4 regions of the Citrobacter sp. LJND-P06 genome follow, and region 3 is predicted to be linked to each of the others. Evidence: predicted binding sites of a transcription regulator. Region 3 holds the regulator's gene; each other region holds the start of a gene.
What was found. The regulator PhoB, encoded in region 3, activates phosphate uptake and scavenging genes when phosphate is short. The targets are predictions, from matches to a motif close to CTGTCATAAAACTGNCNNAT.
Positions count from the first base shown of each region.

Region 1 (3,198 bases), 800 kb from region 3:
CATAAAACAAGTCCAACAACCAGAACCACCACCGATACCATTAAAGACGCGAAAGTCAGCGCGCCAGAGTTCAGAACTTCGTTCATTTTACCACCTCAATGTAGACGGGGCATTTTAGCACTGCTACACAACAACTGTAACCTATATGGGGGTGGGCATTTATATGAGTACAGATTTGTACGACTGCTCTTTCAAAAATTTAAATGGCGTTGTGCCTGAGTGAGTAGAAGACGGCAAAATTCCTGCACTAAGACCGTTTATTCATCAGTTGTATTGAATGATACGCTGAAGGTGGCCGCCATCCCTGGTGCCGCCAGGTCTGTCTACTCCCACCGGGGCTCAATTATCGGCACGGCCTCATTTTTCACCACCACAGACCTGATGATACCTGATCAGTTTATTTTTCAATCTCAACAGGTATAGGGTTACAGCTCACGAGAAGGTAATCACCTATTGTAAAAATGCGGTCACCAGGGAATAAATTTATTGATGGCACAAATACCGCTGAAAAATTGTACATCCTGATCGCACATGATGTTGAACACCTGCGCCCAAAGCAGCAGGCAAACCAGCACGCCAATTATCAGGAATACCCACCGAAACTTTTTCACTCCGTTCTCCGAATCCACATCTTATGACTCTAAATTACCATGCGTTACCTAAACCGGGGCTAACTGTAGCGGCATTATGTATTTTTAGGAATGATTCACTTGTATCAGCAGATGTAGAGGCTACTCTTATTATAACGAAAAAAGAAAAAGAGGTTGTAATGCGTTTGATCATTCGCGCGATTGTCTTGCTTGCTCTGGTATGGATAGGTTTACTCCTCAGCGGTTATGGGATTTTGATTGGGAGTCAGGAGAATGCGGCGGGTCTGGGCTTGCAATGCCACTATCTGACCGCCCGGGGCACCAGCACGGCACAGTATATTCACACTAATAGCGGTATTATCGGTCTGACAGATTGCCCTGTATTACGAAAAAGTACGGTTGTGGTTGATAATAACTAAATCTGTTTGTCGAATATTTCACCAGGGCATAACCCTGTTATGCCTTATTTATTTTTTGTTCATCCAATTAAGCTTCACTAATATGTACTTCTCTACTCGTGAAAAGATCCCAGCGGTAAACGGTTACGTCATATATTAAAAGCCAGCCACCTGTCTGTGCTGTCTGGCTTTTAATATCAGGAAGCGATCGCGACTTAGAACGGGTAGTCGTTATAGCCCATTTGTTCGGAGATCTTGCGTGCCGCCGTGTGCAGCATGGCAACATACTCGTGCAAACGCTCTTCTGAGAAGCGCAGCGTCGGGAAGGAGATACTCAGACCCGCAATGACAACCCCGAAGCGATCGAATACCGGTACGCCAATACAGCGTAAACCTTCTTCCTGCTCTTCGTTATCTTCGCCATAACCCTGTTCGCGGACTTTATCCAGCAATGTCAGCAATTCATCAGTAGAAGTTATAGTACGGTCAGTGCTGCGTTTATACTCAACCCCTTCCATAATCTGTTTGACTTCATCACGATCGCGCCAGGCCAACAGCACTTTACCAATCGCGGTACTGTACAGCGGGTTACGACGTCCAACCCGCGAGTACATACGCAGATTGTACATAGAATCAATTTTGTGAATGTAAACGATACTGTCTTCGTCCAGCGCACCGAGGTGTACTGTCTCTTTCGTCAGACGCGAAAGCTCACGCATTTGAATATCAGCGCTACGGATCAGATCAACATTCTGTAACGCACGTGCGCCTAATTCGAACAGTTTCAGGGTCAGTGAATATTTTTCTGATTCGCCTTCCTGAGCCACATATCCCAGCGTCTTCATGGTCTGCAAAAAGCGATAAACGGTGCTTTTCGACATCATGACACGTTGCGACAACTCGGTAATACCAATTTCGCGCTCTTCCCCCAGCGCCTGTAAAATGCCAAACACCTTCAGCACGGAAGATACAGAATCAGGTTGTTTATCCAGATCTGCGATAGCCATTTATCACCTCATTGCGAGTGTTTTATAAAAATCAGAACAATTTTTTATTATAATTTCCCGTTACATTGCCCGCAATCCATCTTTGCTCACTTAGTGACAATTCTGCGACATAAGCCCTGAATATCAATGCTAAAATAATTACTCTGATCATAATCCCCAAAAGACTCTGAATTCATATGGAAAAATGCCAGACAGATGGATTGCCCGTTCCTCAACGGTACGGTGCCATTCTCACCATCGTTATTGGTATTTCGATGGCAGTCCTCGACGGTGCAATTGCGAACGTCGCGCTCCCAACGATAGCCACCGACCTTCAGGCTTCACCCGCCAGTTCTATCTGGGTGGTTAACGCCTACCAAATTGCCATTGTGGTGTCCCTGCTCTCTCTATCATTTTTGGGGGATATGTTTGGTTATCGACGAATATACAAATGCGGGTTAGTTATTTTCCTGCTGGCATCGCTGTTTTGTGCCTTGTCTGACTCATTGCAAATGCTGACGATGGCGCGCGTCGCCCAGGGATTTGGCGGGGCGGCGCTGATGAGTGTCAACACCGCGCTCATTCGCCTTATATTTCCCCAGCGCCAACTTGGACGGGGAATGGGCATTAACTCATTCATCGTCGCGGTATCATCAGCGGCAGGCCCCACGCTGGCTGCCGCCATCCTCTCAGTCGCGTCGTGGCAGTGGTTATTTCTGATTAACGTTCCGTTAGGCATTCTGGCATTGCTACTGGCAATGCGCTTTTTGCCGCCCAACGCCTCACGCAGTAAGAAACCGCGCTTTGACCTGCCGAGCGCCGTGATGAACGCCTTAACGTTTGGACTGCTGATCACAGCACTGAGTGGATTCGCCCAGGGGCAGTCACTCCTGTTAATCGGTGCCGAGGCAGCCATCATGCTTGTTGTCGGTTTTTTCTTTATCCGCCGCCAGCTCTCGCTTCCGGTTCCTTTACTGCCGGTAGACTTGCTGCGAATCCCACTCTTTTCCCTCTCTATTGGCACCTCGATTTGTTCATTCTGCGCGCAAATGCTCGCCCTGGTGTCCCTGCCTTTTTACCTGCAAACCGTTTTAGGCCGAAGCGAAGTGGAAACCGGCCTGTTGTTAACGCCCTGGCCGCTAGCCACCATGGTGATGGCGCCGCTTGCCGGTTACTTGATCGAAAAGGTACACGCGGGTCTGCTGGGTGCATTGGGGTTGGCGG
Region 1 covers NZ_CP187317.1:2,705,569-2,708,766, forward strand. Annotated here, with positions in the region: gene ACO7SM_RS12985 (YebO family protein) at 1-86, opposite strand, end outside; gene mgrB (PhoP/PhoQ regulatory lipoprotein MgrB) at 468-611, opposite strand; gene ACO7SM_RS12995 (YobH family protein) at 770-1,009, shown strand; gene kdgR (DNA-binding transcriptional regulator KdgR) at 1,204-1,995, opposite strand; gene ACO7SM_RS13005 (MFS transporter) at 2,172-3,198, shown strand, end outside.
Region 1: kdgR (DNA-binding transcriptional regulator KdgR) is a predicted target of PhoB. The motif match lies at 2,007-2,026, and genes of this name have one in related genera.

Region 2 (3,198 bases), 700 kb from region 3:
CGATCAGATCATTCAGGTTGTTGATCGGACTGTCTTTATTGACGATCAACACGCTCCAGTAACCGGGGGATCCATCGGCGGCGACCGTCTGGGCAAAGACCTGACCGTTGGCGCGATCCACCGCTTCCATCGCCGAAAGGTTGCCGTACCAGGCGATGTCGACTTTGTTAAAGCGCATCCCCTGAATGATCCCGGCGTAGTCCGGGGCGAAGAAAGCATTCACTTTTATGCCCAGCGACTTTTCCATGTCTTTCAGGAACGGTTCCCACTGCGGCTTCAGGTTTTGCTGTGATTCGGTCGAAATAATGCCAAAGTTCAGCGCTTTTTCCTGTTCTTCGGCATGAGCCGGGCTTAACAAGGTGCTGATGCTGAACATGCTGGTGAAGGCCAGCGCGGCAACGGCTTTATAGCTCATCTATCATCCTCATTTGGCATTGTTCCAGGCTATTTCACTTACTCGCCTGGTCTTTTCAGTTAAGTTAAGCAGCCTGCGCGTTCTGTTCGACGCGGTTCATGCTGCGGTAGAGATGGTCAAATCTTTCGTTATCAAAATGCTGGCTACTGCCATCAAAAAACACCTGTCCCTGACGCAGGGCGACAATGCGTTCGCAGTAGCGCAGGGCGTAATCCACCTGATGTAGCGTGACGACCACGGTAATACCGTCGGTCTGATTGATATCGCGCAGGGTATCCATCACGATGCGCGCCGATTCCGGGTCCAGCGAGGCGATAGGTTCATCGGCCAGAATGACTTTTGCCTGCTGCATCAGCGCACGGGCGATGGCGACGCGCTGCTGCTGACCGCCGGAGAGCGTTGAAACGCGCTGATACGCAAACTGCGCCATCCCCACGCGAGTCAGCGCCTGCAATGCGCGTTGTTTCTGCGACGGGCTGAACCAGCTAAAACAGGTACGCCAGAACGGCGTGCTGCCGAGTGCGCCAATCAACACGTTCTCGAGTACGGTCAGACGGTTCACCAGATTGAACTGCTGGAAGATGTAGCCGGTGTGGGCGCGGCTTTTGCGGATGTCACGCGCCAGACGGCCTTCGCGCTGGACGGTGCGATCCAGTAGTTCCACATGGCTGCCTGGCGATTTATCGCCAGTAATTAACCCGCTTAAGTGACGTAAAAGGGTGGATTTGCCGGAACCGGACGGGCCAAGCAGAGCCACCATCTCACCGGACGCGATATCCATATCAACGGCGTGTAGCGCCTGCTGCTGATTGAACGTTTTGGAGAGTTTCTCGACACGAATCATCGTTTGCATGGTGCGGCCTCACTAAAAAAGTGGCCCCATCGTGGCGGATTAATGTGACGATTTTGTTAAGAGTTGGTGACTTGATGATGAAGAGTTGAGGAGAGATTGATGACAGAATGGGAGGGCGAGCCTCCCGCCAGGTTACTCGGTCGGCTGCTGTTGTTTCACAACGTTAATCATCCACGGCACACCGTATTGATCGGTGACTTTACCGAATCCGTGTGCCCAGAAGGTTTCCTGCCAGTCCATTTCGATTTGACCTTTGGCGGCAAGGTTGTCAAACCAGCGCTTTCCTTCTTCGACATTTTGCGTATCAAGAACCAGCGTGAAGCCGGAGTAGTGTGCTTTGCCTGGTGCAACGGCATCACTCATCATGATATCGCTACCTGCAATGCGCACGTTGGCGTGGGCGATGGCGTTATCGGGGAATGTCATTCCGGACGGGCAACCGTCCTCGCTGTCCTGCGCCGATTTGGGCATTTCACCGAAGCTGATTTTGTAGAGCAGTTCTGCGCCCAGAGTCTGTTGGTAGTACGCGATGGCGTCGGCGCAATTGCCGGCAAAAGAGATGTAGGGACTTAACGGCATAATGTTTACCTCAGGTAAAAGAAGCCAGTTAAGTGTAGTTATCGTCGACCTGGTAAGCGAAGCGCCACCGGGCAATAAATGCCGGATGGCGGCGTAAACGCCTAATCCGGCTTACAAAAATCAGTTCTTTTTCACGAACTCGGATTTCAGCTTCATGGGGCCAAAACCGTCAATTTTGCAATCGATGTTATGGTCGCCTTCGACCAGACGGATGTTTTTCACTTTGGTGCCGATCTTCAGCATTGAAGAACTGCCTTTCACTTTCAGATCTTTAATCACGGTGATGCTATCGCCGTCCGCCAGCAGATTGCCGTTGGCATCTTTCACGATCAGCTCATCGCTGTCGTGAGCCGGTTCGGCATCGTTCCATTCGTGAGCACATTCCGGGCAGATGAACATGCCGTTATCTTCGTAGGTATATTCGGAGTTGCATTGTGGGCAATGGGGTAATGACATGTGGATTTCCTCAAAAGGTCAGCAAGGGCAAAAGCGCCCAAAAATGGCAGATTGCCGAAAAAGGCCGCAATTATACATAAAATCCTTAACGTTGTCGGGACTATTCCCACCTTAAGAATATGTCACCCCGCGGCTGGAGGTCGCGGTGGGGGCAAAAAAATGTCATGACGATTTTTTTAAGGGAAATTGCTACGTTTTACTATTTAAGATAAGGTGAGGCAAACCTTCTTATAATAATTTGCCAGCGGCACTAACACACCCTCGATTTTTGTTAGTGAGCACAATCTTACCCCCTAATTCAGGTAGGTAAGAATGACGCTATTGAGTCTGAAAATTTATATGTTCATCATAATTTAAGTGATGTGTACTGAACGTCTCCCTTTATCTTTCTTATGGTTAACGGTCAGCAAGAAGCGGTCAGCAAGCGTTGATGCATTCCTTATTACCCTCAGGGTTTTATTTTTTTTAATATTTTCTATACGTAATTAAATATGCCGAAAATTCATAATAAAAATTACGGCTAAATAAAAGTAATATAAATTTGCGTTAAGGAACAATTTTTTCATGCACACACAGACAATCTATGAATTAAGTCAGGAAGCTGAGCGTTTGTTATTGCTCTCGCTCTCGCATCTGAGGCAAATAGCCGCATTTTCGCCGACGATGCAGGAGAGTGAGCGTGAAGGAAACGACATCAGTGGAGAGAGTATTCTTCCGCCACATTTTAGCGCCCGTGGCATTGCTGCCCAACACGCTATGCTGAACAATGAGTTACGTAAAATTACGCGGCTGGAAATGGTTCTGGCTATCGTTGGCACCATGAAAGCGGGAAAGTCGACGACCATTAACGCAATTGTCGGAACGGAAGTGTTGCCCAACCGCAATCGCCCGATGA
Region 2 covers NZ_CP187317.1:4,207,164-4,210,361, reverse strand. Annotated here, with positions in the region: gene phnD (phosphonate ABC transporter substrate-binding protein) at 1-415, opposite strand, end outside; gene phnC (phosphonate ABC transporter ATP-binding protein) at 480-1,268, opposite strand; gene yjdN (VOC family metalloprotein YjdN) at 1,401-1,847, opposite strand; gene ACO7SM_RS19870 (zinc ribbon domain-containing protein YjdM) at 1,968-2,303, opposite strand; gene crfC (clamp-binding protein CrfC) at 2,868-3,198, shown strand, end outside.
Region 2: phnC (phosphonate ABC transporter ATP-binding protein) is a predicted target of PhoB. The motif match lies at 1,355-1,374, and genes of this name have one in related genera.

Region 3 (3,198 bases):
GGGTGTGATTCACTGCGTTATAGACCAGATTCGAAATCGCACTACGCAACTGATCTTCATTGCCCAGCACGCAAAGCTGACTGTCAACCTCAAACGTGAAGCTGTGCTGCTGCTGACTTAGCGTTTGCGCCTCGCGTTCAACAACACGCAGCATCATCGGTACGTCAACGCGTTCATTGAGCAAGAGCACAGGTGCGGCCTCAATTTTCGACAGCGTCAGTAACTGTTTTACCAGCCCTTCCATGCGATGCGTTTGCTCACGCATTGTATGCAGCGCTTTTTCCCGCGTGGCGCCCTCCAGAGATTGCTCCTGCATCATCTCCAGATAGCCCTGCAACACAGTGAGTGGCGTACGCAGCTCATGGCTGACGTTGGCGAAAAAGTTTCGCCGCGCCCCTTCGAGCTGGTGCATTTGCGTTACATCACGCGCCACCATCAACAACTGCTTGTCGGTGTAGGGCATCACCCGAATCTCCAGATGCCGTCCGGTGTTTAACACCAAATTGATCGGTCGGGTGAAGTCGCGAGTTTTCAGATACTGCGTAAATTCCGGATACCGCAGCAGGTTGAGAATGTTTTGCCCATTGTCATCAGGCCAGCGTAATCCCAGCACCTGTTGCGCCAGACCGTTACACCAAAAGATGCCCCCGTCTTCCGTGGTCAACACCACCGCATCGGGCAGCGATTCCGCCCCGCTGCGAAAACGTTTAATGAGGTTTCCCAGTTCACGGCGGCGCTTCTTGTTACGCAACTGCATTTGATGCAGGCCGTACAGCAGCGGTTCCCAGCTTCCGCTTCCCGGCGGCGGGGTCATACTTCTGTCGACCCACAACCACCAGGAAAGACGTAATAAATTCCAGAAATGCCAGATGAGCAGTCCCGTTACCGACGCCAGTAAAAACCAGGGCAGATAACCAAAAAATACACTAAGGATGAAGGCTGGGAGGCAGCAAAGTATCAGCTCCAGCACCAGCCTTTTCCATGACAGCCGTTCCAGCACGCGTCACACTCCATTCACGATTTGAAAGCCCTGCCAGCCGGGTGGCCAGCAAGGCGTCAGAAGCGGGTCGAAAAGCGATACCCTGTCCCACGTACGGTTTGTACCATGCGGTCATGACCGCTGTGTTCCAGCGCTTTACGCAGGCGGCGAATATGGACGTCGACCGTACGGTCTTCCACATACACGTTGGTGCCCCAGACGTGGTTTAGCAGTTGCTCCCGACTGTAGACGCGTTCGGGATGCGTCATAAAGAAGTGCAGCAATTTGAATTCGGTAGGCCCCATATCAAGCGGGTTTTCCCCGGTCATCACACGGTGCGATGTCGGGTCGAGGCTCAGCCCCTGCATCTCAATCACCTCTTCGACCGCCATCGGTGAAATGCGTCGCATGACCGCTTTGATCCGCGCGACCAGCTCCTTGGGCGAGAACGGTTTTGTGACGTAGTCGTCTGCCCCCGTTTCCAGTCCACGCACGCGGTCTTCCTCTTCCCCTCTGGCCGTTAGCATGACGACGGGGATCTCGCGGGTCATCGCCTCACGTTTGAGATGTTTAATGAACTGAAGGCCAGAGCCGCCCGGCAACATCCAGTCCAGCAGGATCAGATCCGGCCAGGGTTCATTCAGTTGGTTCACTGCACTGTCATAATCTTCGGCCTCGACTGGCTGAAAGCCATTTTGCTCGAGCACGAAGCAGACCATTTCGCGAATTGGAGCTTCATCTTCTACGACCAGAATACGTCTCGCCATGATTTGCCCTGTTATAGAGTTGCTAGTCATCATTATCAATGCGGCGCCATTATGCGTCAGATTTATGACAGTTTTATGAAAAAAAGTGTCAATCCCCACGCCAGATTGTTGATTTATGACACCCCATAAACAAGATATTAACCTCTCTGAAAGGTTATAATCCCGATCACGCTTTTTCGCCATGGAACTGTTATGCGCATCCTACACACCTCTGACTGGCATCTCGGCCAAAACTTCTACAGTAAAAGCCGCGCCGCCGAGCACCAGGCCTTTCTTGACTGGCTGCTGGAAACGGCGCAATCCCGGCAGGTGGATGCGATCATTGTGGCAGGCGACATTTTTGATACGGGCTCGCCGCCAAGCTATGCCCGCGAGCTGTATAACCGTTTTGTCGTCGATTTACAGCAAACAGGCTGTCATCTGGTGGTATTGGCCGGAAACCATGATTCTGTCGCCACGCTCAACGAATCCCGCGAGATTCTGGCGTTTCTGAACACCACCGTGGTCGCCAGCGCCGGGCACGCGCCGCACTATCTTTACCGTCGCGACGGCACGCCAGGCGCTGTGTTGTGTCCGATCCCGTTTTTACGTCCACGTGACATCATCACCAGTCAGGCCGGTCTTAGCGGTCGCGAAAAACAGCAGCATCTGCTCACCGCCATCACCGACTATTATCAGCAGCACTATCAACAGGCCTGCGAACTGCGCGGCGAACAGCCTCTGCCGATTATCGCCACCGGACATTTGACGACCGTCGGCGCCAGTAAAAGTGACGCGGTACGTGACATCTACATTGGCACCCTGGATGCGTTTCCGGCGCAAAATTTTCCCCCCGCCGATTACATCGCGCTGGGGCACATTCACCGGGCGCAGGTGATTGGCGGGACGGAGCATATTCGCTACTGCGGTTCTCCCATTGCGCTGAGCTTTGATGAGTGCGGCAAAAGCAAATGCGTTCATCTGGTGAGTTTCGAAAACGGAAAACTGCATTCAATAGAGAGCCTCACCGTTCCGGTCACCCAGCCGCTGGCGGTGCTGAAAGGCGATTTAGCGGCCATTACCGAACAACTGGCGTCGTTTAAGAACGCGGCGCAACACCCGCCGGTGTGGCTGGATATCGAAATCACCACCGACGAATACCTGCACGATATGCAGCGAAAAATTCAGGCGTTAACCGACGACCTCCCGGTAGAGGTTTTGCTGGTGCGGCGCAGTCGGGAACAACGTGAGCGAAGCATGGTGAATGCGCGACGCGAAACCCTGAGCGAACTGAGTGTGGAAGAGGTTTTTGAGCGTCGTCTGGCGCTGGAAGAACTGGAGGTTCCCCAGCGTGAACGCCTCAACCAGTTGTTCAGCGCCACCTTACACACTCTCGCCGGGGAACATGACGCATGAAAATCATCAGCCTGCGCCTGAAAAACCTGAACTCCCTGAAAGGGGAATGGAAAATCG
Region 3 covers NZ_CP187317.1:3,503,354-3,506,551, forward strand. Annotated here, with positions in the region: gene phoR (phosphate regulon sensor histidine kinase PhoR) at 1-1,000, opposite strand, end outside; gene phoB (phosphate response regulator transcription factor PhoB) at 1,057-1,746, opposite strand; gene sbcD (exonuclease subunit SbcD) at 1,939-3,141, shown strand; gene sbcC (exonuclease subunit SbcC) at 3,138-3,198, shown strand, end outside.

Region 4 (3,198 bases), 2.0 Mb from region 3:
GCGTATTTTCAGTGGGTTCCTGCGAGCCAGGCAGCGCTGTTTGCGCCGTGACGCAGGGCTGGCTGTTGCCCAGTTTGCGGCAAACGGCGTCGGTTGCCCACTCCGCCATCAGGCGGTAGGTCATCAGCTTCCCGCCGGTAATGGTGATAAAGCCATCCAGTCCATCACGTTCGGCGTGGTCAAACAGCACGATGCCACGGCTGACGTTACGCCCGCTCGGATCATCATCACTGGCGACCAGCGGACGCACACCGGAGTATGCGCGTAAAATGCGCGTTTTCGCCATTATCGGCGCCAGCTTCTCACCTTCGCGCAATAGGATATCAACTTCTTCGGCGGTCACGCGGTTGCTGTCTATCTCGTTGTAATCGATATGCGTCGAGGTCGTACCAATAAGCGAAATGGTATCGCCAGGAACCAGAATATCGGCATCGGACGGTTTACGGCAGCGGTTGATCACATGCTGGTTAATACGGTGATCCATGATCAGCAGTGAGCCTTTCGCCGGGAACATGCGGATACTGAGGTCGGCATACTCGGCGATGCGCTGACCCCAAATGCCGGCGGCGTTTACCACAACCGGCGCGTGCAGAGACTGGGTTTCGCCTGTCAGATGGTTGCGCACGTTGACGCCACATACCGTTGCCCCTTCGCGAATTAACCCGGTCACTTCGTGTGCCGTCAAAATGGTTGCGCCATGCTCTTTCGCATCCAGCATGTTGGCGGCGGTTAAACGGAAAGGATCAACCGTGCCATCCGGCACTTTGACGGCACCGATCAGCGCAGGGTTTACCGCCGGTTCAATGATTCGCGCCTGTTGGGGATCGATCGCCTCAGCGCGGATACCGGCCTCTTCACAGGCGCGAATAAAGGTGGCCTGAAAGGATAATTCATCTTCGGGCAGGGTAATAAAAAGGCCGTCAGTTGGCTCTACGCAATGGCGAGCAATCCTTTTCAGGATCTGATTTTCGCTAATACACTCGCGTGCGGATTCGGCGTCCGTCACCGCGTAACGCGCGCCGCTGTGCAGCAATCCGTGGTTACGGCCTGTTGCACCGGTGGCGATGTCATGGCGCTCTACCAGAATAACGCGCAATCCGCGCAGCGCACAGTCGCGGGCGATCCCTGCACCTGTGGCTCCTCCGCCAATGATAATCACGTCACTTGATTGCGAGTCGCGCGTTTTCATTGTTTTTCCTCATTGTTCGTTTTTTTATCATTTAGCCACATAAAAATCATGGTTTGTTTGATTTCGCGCATAATCGCGCATTATTCGAAAATGAAACGTGATTCCGTGCGCCTTTTTGAACATTTGTCATAATTCCGTAACAATATGTGCTGTAATTCACATTAACGCCATGTATCTTTCCTTAACATCGCGGCCACACTGGGAGCAGAGGGGCTGTTTGAACGAACTGCGGTGTCTATCTCAAACTAAACACGGCCACGGAGGCTATATATGTTAAGTATTTTTAAACCCGCGTCGCACAGTGCGCGTTTGCCAGCGGCGGAGATCGACCCGACGTATCGTCGATTGCGCTGGCAAATATTTTTGGGGATTTTCTTTGGCTACGCTGCGTACTATCTGGTACGTAAAAACTTTGCTCTGGCGATGCCGTATCTGGTCGAGCAGGGCTTTTCCCGTGGCGATCTTGGTTTTGCGTTGTCCGGGATCTCTATCGCTTATGGTTTTTCAAAGTTCATCATGGGGTCAGTTTCTGACCGTTCGAATCCGCGCGTGTTCCTGCCTGCGGGCCTGATTCTGGCGGCGGCAGTGATGTTGTTCATGGGCTTTGTACCGTGGGCAACGTCCAGTATCGCCATTATGTTCGTTCTGTTATTCCTCTGTGGTTGGTTCCAGGGGATGGGATGGCCGCCGTGTGGCCGCACGATGGTGCACTGGTGGTCACAGAAAGAGCGTGGCGGTATTGTTTCCGTCTGGAACTGCGCGCATAACGTGGGCGGCGGTATTCCACCGCTGCTGTTCCTGCTGGGGATGGCCTGGTTTAACGACTGGAAAGCGGCGCTTTACATGCCGGCGTTCGGTGCGATTGTTATCGCCATCTTTGCCTTTGCCATGATGCGCGATACCCCGCAATCCTGTGGCTTACCGCCTATCGAAGAGTACAAAAACGACTACCCGGACGATTACAACGAAAATGCAGAAGAAGAGCTGACGGCGAAGCAAATCTTTATGCAGTACGTGTTGCCGAACAAACTGTTGTGGTACATCGCGATTGCTAACGTGTTTGTATATCTGCTGCGCTACGGCATCCTCGACTGGTCGCCGACCTATCTGAAAGAAGTGAAACATTTCGCGCTGGATAAATCTTCCTGGGCTTATTTCCTTTATGAATATGCCGGTATTCCGGGCACGCTGCTGTGTGGCTGGATGTCGGATAAAGTCTTCCGGGGTAACCGTGGGGCAACCGGCGTATTCTTTATGACGCTGGTGACTATCGCCACTATCGTCTACTGGATGAACCCGGCGGGTAATCCAGGTGTGGATATGGCATGTATGATCGTAATCGGCTTCCTTATCTATGGCCCGGTCATGCTGATTGGTTTGCACGCCCTGGAACTGGCACCGAAAAAAGCGGCAGGTACAGCGGCGGGCTTTACCGGCCTGTTCGGTTATCTGGGTGGCTCCGTGGCGGCGAGCGCCATTGTGGGTTACACCGTTGACTTCTTCGGCTGGGACGGTGGCTTCATGGTGATGATCGGCGGCAGCGTGCTGGCGGTTATTCTTCTCGTGGTGGTGATGATTGGCGAAAAACGTCATCACGAAGAGCTGACGCTGAAACGCAGCGGGAGTTAATCAAATGAAAACGACGCTAAAGAACCTGAGCATGGCGCTGATGATGGCCGGAATGGTGATGGGAAGCAGTGCTATTGCGGCCGACAGCAGCGACAAAATTGTGATCGCGCATCGCGGCGCCAGTGGCTATCTGCCTGAGCATACGCTGCCAGCTAAAGCGATGGCGTATGCGCAAGGCGCAGATTATCTGGAACAAGATCTGGTGATGACCAAAGACGACCGTTTAGTCGTCCTCCATGACCATTATCTTGACCGGGTCACCGATGTTGCCGAACGTTTTCCAGACCGTGCGCGTAAAGACGGTCGTTACTACGCCATCGACTTCACGCTGGATGAAATTAAGTCGCTGAAATTTACCGAAGGCTTCGACATTGAAAACG
Region 4 covers NZ_CP187317.1:1,474,786-1,477,983, forward strand. Annotated here, with positions in the region: gene glpA (anaerobic glycerol-3-phosphate dehydrogenase subunit A) at 1-1,189, opposite strand, end outside; gene glpT (glycerol-3-phosphate transporter) at 1,460-2,818, shown strand; gene glpQ (glycerophosphodiester phosphodiesterase) at 2,823-3,198, shown strand, end outside.
Region 4: glpT (glycerol-3-phosphate transporter) is a predicted target of PhoB. The motif match lies at 1,313-1,332, and genes of this name have one in related genera.